2 regions of the Undibacterium sp. RuTC16W genome follow, and region 2 is predicted to be linked to the other one. Evidence: predicted binding sites of a transcription regulator. Region 2 holds the regulator's gene; the other holds the start of a gene.
What was found. The regulator HrcA, encoded in region 2, represses chaperone genes, less so after heat shock. The targets are predictions, from matches to a motif close to TTAGCACTCNNNNNNNNNGAGTGCTAA.
Positions count from the first base shown of each region.

Region 1: a site for HrcA is predicted at 4,069-4,095, ahead of groES (co-chaperone GroES). Genes of this name have one in related genera too.

Region 1 is NZ_JBMPPE010000011.1:50,341-56,001, reverse strand. It holds gene ACO0K4_RS17705 (carotenoid biosynthesis protein) at 1-1,555, opposite strand, end outside; gene groL (chaperonin GroEL) at 1,952-3,598, opposite strand; gene groES (co-chaperone GroES) at 3,644-3,934, opposite strand; gene ACO0K4_RS17690 (GNAT family N-acetyltransferase) at 4,443-5,006, opposite strand; gene ACO0K4_RS17685 (M4 family metallopeptidase) at 5,513-5,661, shown strand, end outside.
Region 2 is NZ_JBMPPE010000001.1:17,022-22,682, forward strand. It holds gene ACO0K4_RS00080 (outer membrane protein assembly factor BamE) at 1-458, opposite strand, end outside; gene fur (ferric iron uptake transcriptional regulator) at 648-1,085, shown strand; gene ACO0K4_RS00090 (response regulator) at 1,220-1,603, opposite strand; gene hrcA (heat-inducible transcriptional repressor HrcA) at 1,661-2,689, opposite strand; gene ACO0K4_RS00100 (ArsR/SmtB family transcription factor) at 2,839-3,186, shown strand; gene ACO0K4_RS00105 (aquaporin) at 3,183-3,872, shown strand; gene arsC (arsenate reductase (glutaredoxin)) at 3,912-4,331, shown strand; gene ACO0K4_RS00115 (HAD family hydrolase) at 4,440-5,129, opposite strand; gene ACO0K4_RS00120 (NAD kinase) at 5,291-5,661, shown strand, end outside.

The sequences.
Region 1 (5,661 bases), on a different contig from region 2:
CACCTAATTTCCAGCCGTGTGCAAACAGCGCCTGGTACATATTGTTCGAGGTTTCCGGCAGGGCACTTGCGGCCAGCGGCGGGATGATGCCGGCATCTTGATCATTTTGTTTGTTACCCAGCGCTGAAACGACGTCTTCAGGTTTGCCATGCAAAATCAGATTACGGATTGTCGCGTGAATCAGACGGACTTTGAGAATTTGCGCAATGCCGCTGCCATCGGGGCTGGTGAGCCCACCTTTCATCATGACGGGGAAAATCATCGCAGCCGTTGAACGTATTCTGTATTCGGTGTGTTTTTCCAGTTGTCCGGCGACATGCAAGACGGCGGATAAATCAGGGATCACATAGCATTCTGGCAGGCTTGAGCAAAACAGCAGAGTGCATGACAGCATGCCGTAATCGATAAACAGCGTTTCGGCACGACGGATTTTGGCAAAATCTGCCCACGCTGGCAAAGTTTGACCGCTAGCCAGATAGGTTTGTAATGCTTGAGTGATTTCTGCCGGGGTGCTGCTGTCAGCCGGTGCCCAGTGCTGAATACTGGCATTGGTTTGCCACTGATCAAACTGCTGATTCACGATACCGATTTTTCGCCATTGCATTGCGTGGCTGGCGAGGTGCGTAATACCGCTGGCAGACGGTGCTGTCCATGTGCCGACAATGTCAGCAATAGCGGTATCTGCTAAAGGATCGGCCTGGTACTTTGACAGATCAAGTTGCGCGTCGCTGATTTTGCTGACTGCGACGACATTTGTTTCGTGAATATTCCACTGCCGCCAGCCTGCCCAGGCGCAGAGCAGAGGAATGCCCATCACAAACACTGTCATACTACGGATTTCGACCGGATAGCCGACCAGTAACTGGAATACCATCGCGCTGGCATACAAACCCATAGGCAGCAATGCATCGCGCTTGCTGTAGCTGCTCCCAGCCTGTAATCGAAGATCCTGCGTGGATAAGCGGAAAGTCAATAAAATCATGAGTGAGACAAAGACCCAGCCAAAAAAACCTTGGATCGTTTCGCCAAACCACCAGCCATCGGTTTTTGTCATGATCCAGGCTTTCAGCTTGAACACCATGTAAGGGTCTGCGCCGAGATCGAATGCGGTGACCAGCATTGCCGCAAGAAAAGACATAAACAGGATATTGCTGTAGCTTGATCTGGTGTCGACCGGTGTACGCCATACGATCAGATTGCTGATCACATAGCAGGAATAGGTCAGTGCAAACCACATCAGCGGGATCACTGCCGGTACATCGCCCAACCGCCATCCAAGCACATCGGTATAAACATAGCTGCCAAAAAACCAGCCGCGTGATGATCCCATCTGTTCGGCAAACCAGCCAAAACTGACTGCGATCAGCATGAATTTCAACGCAGTTTTTGCACCCAATAAATGCGTTGCATTGACCCAGCACATCGCAAACATCAATACCGAACTCGCGACGATAGCAATCGTTGTTTCACTGTGCGTACGCAAAGCCATGACGATTAAAAAAGCAGAGAAGAGGAGGTAACCGAGAACAGACCAGCGCGTCAGAGAAGATTTCATAGTTGCTTTTGAATGTGAGCGTTGAAATAGGGCTTAATGTATGGACTTAGCTGAATCGGCCAATGCGCGAGCGCAGGTCAATAGGTTCTTGGTAAATAGAAATATTTGCGTTGAGAATCTTACTCTATGAATACGGCGATGTGTGAATAATCCAATAGACTTGTCGCGAATGACGAGCCTGCAAAATATTAAATGATTGACGTCGCGCTGTTGTAGCGTCAGATAGGAATTGAAGTGCAGTTGAACCTGAAAAACGAAACTTAAAAACGAAACTTAAAAACAAAAAAGCCTCACAACAGAATTGTGAGGCTTTTTTTAGCGCCTGATTTGGCACTAAGTCAGCACTACATCAGTGCCAGGCTTAGTGCGTGGTCAGCAATGTAAGTCCTTGCGGAATTACATCATGCCGCCCATACCACCCATACCGCCCATGTCATGACCGCCCATGCCGCCGGCTGGTTTGTCTTCTGGCAGTTCTGCAACCAATGCATCCGTTGTCAAAATCAGGCCAGCAACAGACGCTGCGTTTTGCAATGCAGAGCGAGTTACTTTAGCTGGATCCAGAATACCCATTTCGATCATGTCGCCATAGGTATCGTTGGCAGCGTTGAAACCGAAATTACCTTTGCCGTTGATGATCGCATTGACCACAACGCTTGGTTCGCCACCAGCATTGGCAACGATCTCACGCAATGGTGCTTCGATGGCTTTCAATACTAACTTGATGCCAGCTTCTTGATCTGCATTGTCGCCTTTGATGACGCCAGCTGCTTCACGTGCGCGCAACAGTGCTACGCCACCGCCAGGAACAACGCCTTCTTCTACGGCAGCGCGAGTTGCGTGCAGAGCATCTTCAACGCGGGCTTTTTTCTCTTTCATTTCAACTTCAGTTGCAGCACCAACCTTGATCACAGCAACGCCGCCTGCCAGTTTGGCAACGCGTTCTTGCAGTTTTTCACGGTCGTAGTCAGAAGTTGCTTCTTCGATTTGCGCGCGGATTTGTTTAACGCGTGCTTCGATACCTACAGCCTGGCCAGCGCCATCGATGACTGTCGTGTTTTCTTTGCCGATTTCGATACGTTTAGCTTGACCCAGATCAGCCAAGGTAGCTTTTTCCAGTGTCAGGCCAACTTCTTCAGCAATCACTTGACCACCGGTCAGGATAGCGATGTCTTCCAGCATGGCTTTACGACGGTCACCGAAGCCTGGTGCTTTAACAGCAGCAGTTTTCAGGATGCCACGGATGTTGTTCACAACCAGAGTTGCCAGCGCTTCGCCATCAACATCTTCAGCGATGATCAACAGTGGGCGACCGGATTTTGCAACTTGTTCCAATACTGGCAGCAGGTCACGGATGTTCGAGATTTTTTTGTCGAACAACAGGATGAACGGATTTTCCAGGATAACGGATTGTTTTTCTGGATTGTTGATGAAGTACGGTGACAGGTAGCCACGGTCAAACTGCATACCTTCAACGATGTCGAGTTCGTTGTCCAGGGATTTGCCGTCTTCAACAGTGATCACGCCTTCTTTGCCGACTTTGTCCATTGCCTTAGCAATGATGTCGCCGATGTTGGCATCGGAGTTAGCAGAGATGGAGCCAACTTGAGCGATTTCTTTGTTGGTTGTTGTTGGTTTGGACAGAGTTTTGATTTCAGCAACGATAGCTGTAACTGCTTTGTCGATACCGCGTTTCAAGTCAGTTGGGTTGAAGCCAGCTGCTACATATTTGAAACCTTCGCGAACGATGGCTTGTGCCAACACGGTCGCTGTCGTTGTACCGTCACCAGCGTTGTCAGACGTGCGGGAAGCCACTTCTTTCACCAGTTGAGCACCCATGTTTTCCAGCTTGTCTTTCAGTTCGATTTCTTTAGCGACTGAAACACCATCTTTAGTGACTGTAGGCGCGCCGAAAGAGCGTTCCAACACGACGTTACGGCCTTTAGGGCCTAGTGTTACTTTAACTGCGTTAGCGAGAATATTCACGCCATTAACGATTTTAGCGCGTGCGTCATCGCCGAAAATTACTTGTTTAGCTGCCATGTTAAATCTCCAGAATCTTGAATGGGATTGTGATGCGGGTAGGGATTACTTCTGTACGATCGCGAAGATGTCTTCTTCACGCATCACCAGAACTTCGTTACCGTCAACTTTGACTGCTTGACCAGAGTATTTGCCAAACAGGACGCGGTCGCCTACTTTGACTTCTAATGCGCGTACAGAGCCGTTTTCCAGCACTTTGCCGTTACCAACAGCCAGTACTTCACCTTGATCTGGTTTTTCAGCCGCTGCGTCAGGTAATACGATGCCGGATGCAGTTTTTGTTTCTTGATCCAGACGCTTGACGATAATGCGATCGTGCAGGGGACGAAGGTTCATACAAACTCCTTTTGATTAGCTATGAATAGCAATGGTTTTACAAAATAATGTGTAGCTCTATTTACAATCGGGCAGAGAGGTAAATCGCTGACCAGATATGGCTACACGTAAATTCTTAAGTGAGGGAGGTGTTATTAGCACTCTCTCCCGACGAGTGCTAATTATATGGGCGAGGGACGTCTATTTCAAGACCGATTCGCAGGTTTTATTGAAAATACTTTAATAATCAGTTGCTTAGCCGGATTGTTTGGCTGCTGGAATTCATTTGAGTTTGAATCGTGGCGATCTAATGCAAAGGTCTGTGTGTTGTTGCCGGTAAGCGTTTTGCTTCATTTTTTGGAAGAGTGGCAGAATTCGATTCCTGAATGCTGATGTTTGAGTCTGAATTTCCAGGGTGGTCATTTTTTTATTCAAATCGGCATGGCTTACTTGCCTGTGCTTTATAGATAGAGCATTGCATCATCGAAATTGATACAGCGGTAATGAAGTGACGAATACGAGTCTGTATTTACTGCCGGGATATCGGTTGATTCACTTTTGCCTTATTCAAATCCATCTCCATAAAATGCCAGCTATTGTGCAGGGACCTTGCTACTTCGGTTCCTTCGTAAGGGGCGCAGTCATTGAATCCCATACTTTTATAAAGATGCTGAGCGGACAGCATGAAAGGGGCGGTATCAAGCACGACATGTTGATATCCAAATGCTTTAGCGTCGCTGAGTATTTTGCGTAAAAAAGCCTCTCCGAGGTGTTTGCCGCGAAAGCCTGGGCGGACATATAAACGCTTGATTTCTGCGATGCCAGTATTAAGGTAGCGCAAACCGACCATGCCAGCTAATTCATCCTCCAGTTCCACCAGATAAAAAACACCGTGTGGTGGTGTATCACTACATACTTTATTCATCATGCTCTCACTATATTCAGGAACGGACATACCCAGCAGGTCTGCGACCTGTATGCCAAATGAGCTTTCAATACCAGCTACGACCCATGTCATGTATTCATTATTCATACTCAGGATTTCTTTTCTGTGTACTTGAGAATCTGCGAGTTTGAAATTCAGCGTTGGCATTGTTTTGTCCATGGATTGAGTGGCTCAGAGTAATTGAGGCGGAGTAAAAAGCCTGATTGTCAGGTCTTTGCGAGCTGACACAATATTAAATTAGTTCATTATCTTTTAGTAAAAACTTAGTTTATAAAAATAAGCATAATGACATTTTTTATATTTCCAGACTGATAACTAATTGTGGTAATTGTGGCAAATAGTAGTGGGATCAGAATTTTCTATTGTGGTGCCGTAAATGTAACATTTTTCACATTGCAATATTGCAACGATTCCATTTTCAAGCGTCTTAATGTCTGATTAACTGCGTATCAGCTATCGGGCAATAGCGAGTTGAATCAACTGGCGAATAGGCTTTGGTTCAGCATGAATGTTCAGCGTATTTGTTGGGATACAGATCAAATGCCCTCACTCTGATCCACTTGGTTTTTTAGATTGGTTTATATCAACGCTAACCGCGTTTACTAATACTCACAGGGACACAATTCCTGTGGCAATTTGAAAATGGAGAGTATATGGAACAAGCTTTGAAGTTGACACAAATAGTACGCCCAACATTGTTGGCGGTACTGGTTGCAGGTGCCTGCAATGCGATGGCTGCTGAACGTGTTGAGCTGGACAAATATGTAGCGCCTGCCTCAACGCTCTCGGCAGCCAAGTCTTT
Region 2 (5,661 bases):
TGCACCGTATTATTTTTAAAAAACACGGCAACACGGCTGGTAATCAGATCGCCGTTTGGCTTTTGCAGACGGAAAGGATAGTCCCAGCGGTCTTCATGGAACATATCCGTCAGCAAAGCCGTACCCAACAAAAAGCGCACTTGCTCACGGGTCATACCCTCTTTGAGCTGCGACATCATTTCTTGAGAGACAAAGTTACCTTGCTGAATGGTGATGCGATAAGGAGAGATATAGCCGAGGAATTTAGAAACACCGGTGCGGCCAACAATCTGTGCATCGGTCGATGCCGCAGTGGACGCTCCAGTCGCCGCCGCATCCGTTGTCGCGGTGAGTTTTGTCGCAGCAGGTGCGTCAACCATAGGGTTGAACAAGGCACAACCAGACAAGCTCAAGGCAAAAGCCATTGCCGTCAATCGTAGTGGCATGCCTTTGGATGCTTCAGGGAACAACAATCGCATAGTGTTAACCTCAATGTGTGTGCAACAGTGTACAGTTTGCAAATAGTTCACGGCTAGGCCGTTGCTTAGCTCAATGTAAGTTAAAAATATAAGCTTGAGAAAATCGCCGACAAATCTGCTGGTGATTTACTTTGAGTTAAGCTTTAAACCCTATATCATAAAGCAGATAGACCTTTTTTTACTGAAAACATGACGAATTCCACTACCGACCTCAAATCCAGCGGCCTCAAGGCGACTTTGCCAAGATTGAAAATTCTGGAAATTTTCCAGAACAGCTCGATTCGTCATCTGACAGCAGAAGACGTCTATAAAATCCTGCTCAATGAAAATATGGACGTCGGACTGGCAACGGTGTACCGCGTTCTGACTCAGTTTGAACAGGCTGGCTTGCTACATCGCAACCATTTTGAAACTGGCAAGGCCATTTTTGAGCTGAACGAAGGTACGCACCATGACCATCTGGTTTGCTTGGACTGCGGTCTGGTGGAAGAGTTCTTTGATGAACAAATTGAAAAACGCCAGCAAGCGGTCGCCCAGGAGCGCGGCTTTACTATTGCAGAGCACGCTCTGGCGCTGTATGGCAACTGCACAAAAGTAAATTGCGAACACAAAGTGCGCAAAGCATAGGGCGCTTGCCAAATTTGGTTTGATTTAGACTGATTTGTCGGAGGAGTGACCAAGACGGTTTCAGCAAGAAATATCCGCAAACTGTCAAGCCACCGGAAGTAGTACAGTGGCTTTTATATAAACTCAGCCTTCCATTATTTACCTAACTTTACAACCACACTGGCGACGGTATCGAGCACGCGCTGTGCATTAAACGGTTTCACAATGAAGCCATGGATGCCTGCCTTAACCGCCTCACTTACCGTATCCTGATCCTTATTCGCGGTGACCATCAGTACCTTCACGTCTGGCAAGGCCTCTTTAATCTTTGGCAAAATTTCCAGCCCGCTGATTTTAGGCATCACCACATCAAGCAAAATGATTTTTGGCTTTAACTTGATCGCCAATTCTAAGCCGGTACTGCCGTCAGCAGCCTCACCGACCACGTTATAAGCCTCACTGCGGAGGACAACACGCAGTACTTCACGCGTCGCTTCGTTGTCATCAACGATCAGAATAGAGATGTCTTTGTTATGCATACGTATCTTCACTGACTGAATGTCTGATCACAATCACGATGCCATCATTACGACAATTTAATTGTTCACAGAACCTAAGGCATTAGAAAGTAATTTTGCCGTAATATCTACAATCGGAATGACACGCTCATACGCCATGCGTGTCGGACCTATTACACCCAGAGTACCTACAATTTTACCGTTCACGCCATAGGGCGCAGTGACAATACTCATTTCATCCATCGGCACCAACTGTGATTCACCGCCGATAAAAATCTGCACGCCAGTTGCCTTACTCGACACATCCAGTAACTGCATCAGGCCGGTTTTTTGTTCGAACATATCAAACAGCTTACGCAAGGAAGTCATGTTATTCGACAGATCCTGGACATTCAGCAAATTGCGTTCACCGGAGATCACGACTTCATCAGACTGATCCGACATCGCATCGCTACCGGCCTCAACAGCCGCCTGCATCAGTCGGGTCATATCGTTTTGCAACTGACGTAATTCACTGTTGATACGCAACCGGGCATCTTCAAAACTCAGACCGCCAAAATTTTGATTCAGATAGTTTGCTGCCTGTATCAGTTGCGAGGCATTGTAGTCAACATCGGTCAGCAGCAAGCGATTATGCACCTCACCATTGGGCGCAACCACAACCAGCAAAATCCTTTTCTCAGATAGGCGCAAAAACTCCACTTGTTGAAAAATAGATTCATGTCGCGGTGTCATCACGACTCCGGCAAATTGCGATAGCGATGACAAAACCTGGGCGGCATTCGAGATGATTTTTTGCGGTGAATTGGCAAATACATTCGCCTGCATCCGTGATTCCAGCGCGGTACCGTCAATTTCTTGGACCGTCAGCAACTTGTCGACAAAAACACGATAACCCCGCGGTGTAGGAATACGTCCTGCCGAGGTGTGCGGACTCGCCACGAAACCCATCTCTTCGAGATCCGCCATTACATTGCGGATGGTCGCAGGCGATAACTCCAGACCGGAAATTTTAGACAAAGCCCGGGAACCTACCGGCTGACCATCAGCAATGTAGCGTTCGACCAGGGCTTTCAATAATGTTTGTGCGCGGATATCAAGTTGCATAAAGATATTCTATGTCAGTGTGAGATGAATGGCATAAAAATCTATGGTGAAAAATGAATGGCAGAAAAAGAACTGCAAATAAAAAAAGTAAAAATCCGTTTACTTTGATATTTCAATCAATATAGAATTATTGAATTAAAAGGAACATCATGGAAACCAAACAAGCCGTTGCCGCACTTGCCGCGATCGCACAAGACTCCAGACTCGCTATTTTTCGTCTGCTGGTACAAAGCGGTCCTGATGGCTTGATTGCGAGCAAGATTAGCGAAAATCTAGGGATCGCACCGTCATCACTCTCTTTTCACTTAAAAGAGCTGACTCATGCCAATATGATCAGCGTTACTCAGGATGGCCGCTTCATGATCTATGTAGCGAATTTCACCACGATGAATGCTTTATTAGGTTTTTTGACCGAAAACTGCTGTGGCGGCAATCCTTGCTCAAGCACCTCAGCTTGCACAGCCGCCACTGATGCGGAAACGAAAGCATCAGCATGAATTTACCGAATTTATCCAGGCGACTGGTTGCAGAAGGACTCGGGACCGCATTCCTGCTCGCAATCGTAGTCGGCTCTGGCATCATGGCGGAGAGGCTCGCCGGTGGCAATATGGCACTGGCTTTACTGGCCAATGCCATCGCGACTGGCGCAGGACTGGTCGCGCTGATCCTGATGTTTGGCGGCATATCCGGCGCGCACTTCAATCCTGTTGTGAGCTTATCGGAAGCCTGGCAGAAAAACCTGCCCTGGTCCTACGTAGCGCCGTATATTGCGGCGCAGATAATCGGTGCATTTGCTGGCGTTGCAGCTGCGCATGGCATGTTTGACGATCCGGCATTTTTCGCATCTGAGCATGTTCGTACCGGCGCCGCACAATGGTGGAGTGAATTTATCGCAACCTTTGGCCTGATCGGCGTCATTATTGGCTGTTCACGCAATCGCCCCGATCTCACACCATTTGCTGTTGCTGCCTACATCACAGCAGCCTATTGGTTCACCTCATCCACATCTTTTGCCAATCCTGCCGTGACGCTGGCACGCGCTGCCAGCAATACATTTGCTGGGATTCGCCCTGTCGATATCAGCGGATTTATGCTTGCGCAAATAGCAGGTGCAGCGGCGGCCACCTTATTGTTTGGCTGGCTGTATCCATCCACCACTCAAGATGCCATACGAATTCAATAGCAGCCAATTATTTAAATTCACAAAGAACTTTCGACGACTATGACTACCACGATTTATCACAATCCAAAGTGCGGGACATCACGCAACACCTTAGCTCTGATTCGCAATACCGGCGAAGAACCTGTCGTCATTGAATATCTGCAACATCCACCTAGCCGGGAAAAACTATCAGAGCTCATTAACGGCATGAATCTGACGCCACGTGAGCTATTGCGCAAAAAAGAGACTCTTTATGAAGAGCTGCAGCTCGATGACAGCAAGTGGTCTGATGATGAGCTGATCGACTTCATGATCAGCCATCCGATATTGATCAATCGCCCCATCGTCGTCACCCCTGCCGGTGCCAGACTGTGCCGTCCATCCGAACTGGTTCTAGATATTTTGTCCGCACCGCAGCGTGGCGAATTTATAAAAGAGGATGGAGAAAAAGTGATTGATCAGGATGGGCGTCGTGTCTGAGCTAGTTACTCATTTTCTTTGGCAGATCGTTACAGCAAACACAAAGAAAGTGTGGAGGTTCTATCAAAACGAGTGAACCAGCAGGTTATCTAACTTTTTTGATGCAGCTCATTCAACCAGCGCAAGCACATCATGCAAACTGCTGACCACGGCATCTGGTCTGATATGCGCATGGTGTGGCTTATCTTGTTCTAGTTGATGACGGTTCATCCAGACGCCATACATACCCACTTTTTGGGCGCCTTCCACGTCTAACAATAGATCGTCGCCGACATACATGACCTGCTCTGGCTTGAGATCGAGTGCATGGCAGGCTGCGGTAAAAATACGCGGATCTGGTTTGGCGCAGCCGAAGCGATGTGCCGCGAGAGAAACTTTAAAATGTGCTGCCAGTCCGATTTCATTCAGGTCGGCAAATCCGTTCGATACAGAGCCCAGGCTCACCCTCGAACCCAGCGCCTGCAAACCCGGCAGCACGTCGTCGTACAGACTGACCTTATTTCTGGCATCGGCGAAGACCGCCATTGCCTCATCCGCCTTGCTCACATCAACTTTATATTCTTTAAACAAGGTCGACAGCAATGCATGGCGCAGCGACCAGAGATCGTATTGAAAACGTGGATTGGTTTTGACCAGCTTTTCACGATAAGTACGCATCCGCTCAATTGAGTAGTGCCTGGCAACCTCTGGTGTATTGAACATCATCCACTGATACAGGGTCGCTTCGGCGTATTGAATAACAGGGGCGACCGGCCACAAGGTGTCATCTAAATCAAATAGAACTGCCTGGATCTGCATCTTTGCTCACTTTTTCCGTATTTCCTGCTACGTCACCGCATTTGGAATATCCAAATCAGATGCAATTATGGTCTAATCTGAGTCATCTCGCATGCCTCATCATCTGTTTGACCGTATGTTTCATCGTATGCCTCGTACCCTAGCTAACAAATCTGACCTTTATGACTTCTTCGGCTAAAACCATTGCACTCGTTGGCAAATATAATGCCGCAGGTATAACCGAATCGTTGGCTGAGCTTGCCGACTTTCTGAACGAGGCCGGGCATACCGTTGTCTTTGAAGAAGAGACTGCGCAGAACATTCTGCTAGATACTTATACCGTTATGAATGTCGCGGAAATCGGCAAATTTGCCAATGCTGCCATCGTGCTCGGCGGCGATGGCACCATGCTAGGTATTGCACGACAACTGGCTCCTTACAATGTGCCGCTGATCGGTATTAACCAGGGGCGGCTCGGCTTTATTACCGATATTCCCATGGACCGGATGTTTCCCGTGATTACAGAAATGCTGGAGGGCAAATATGAATCCGA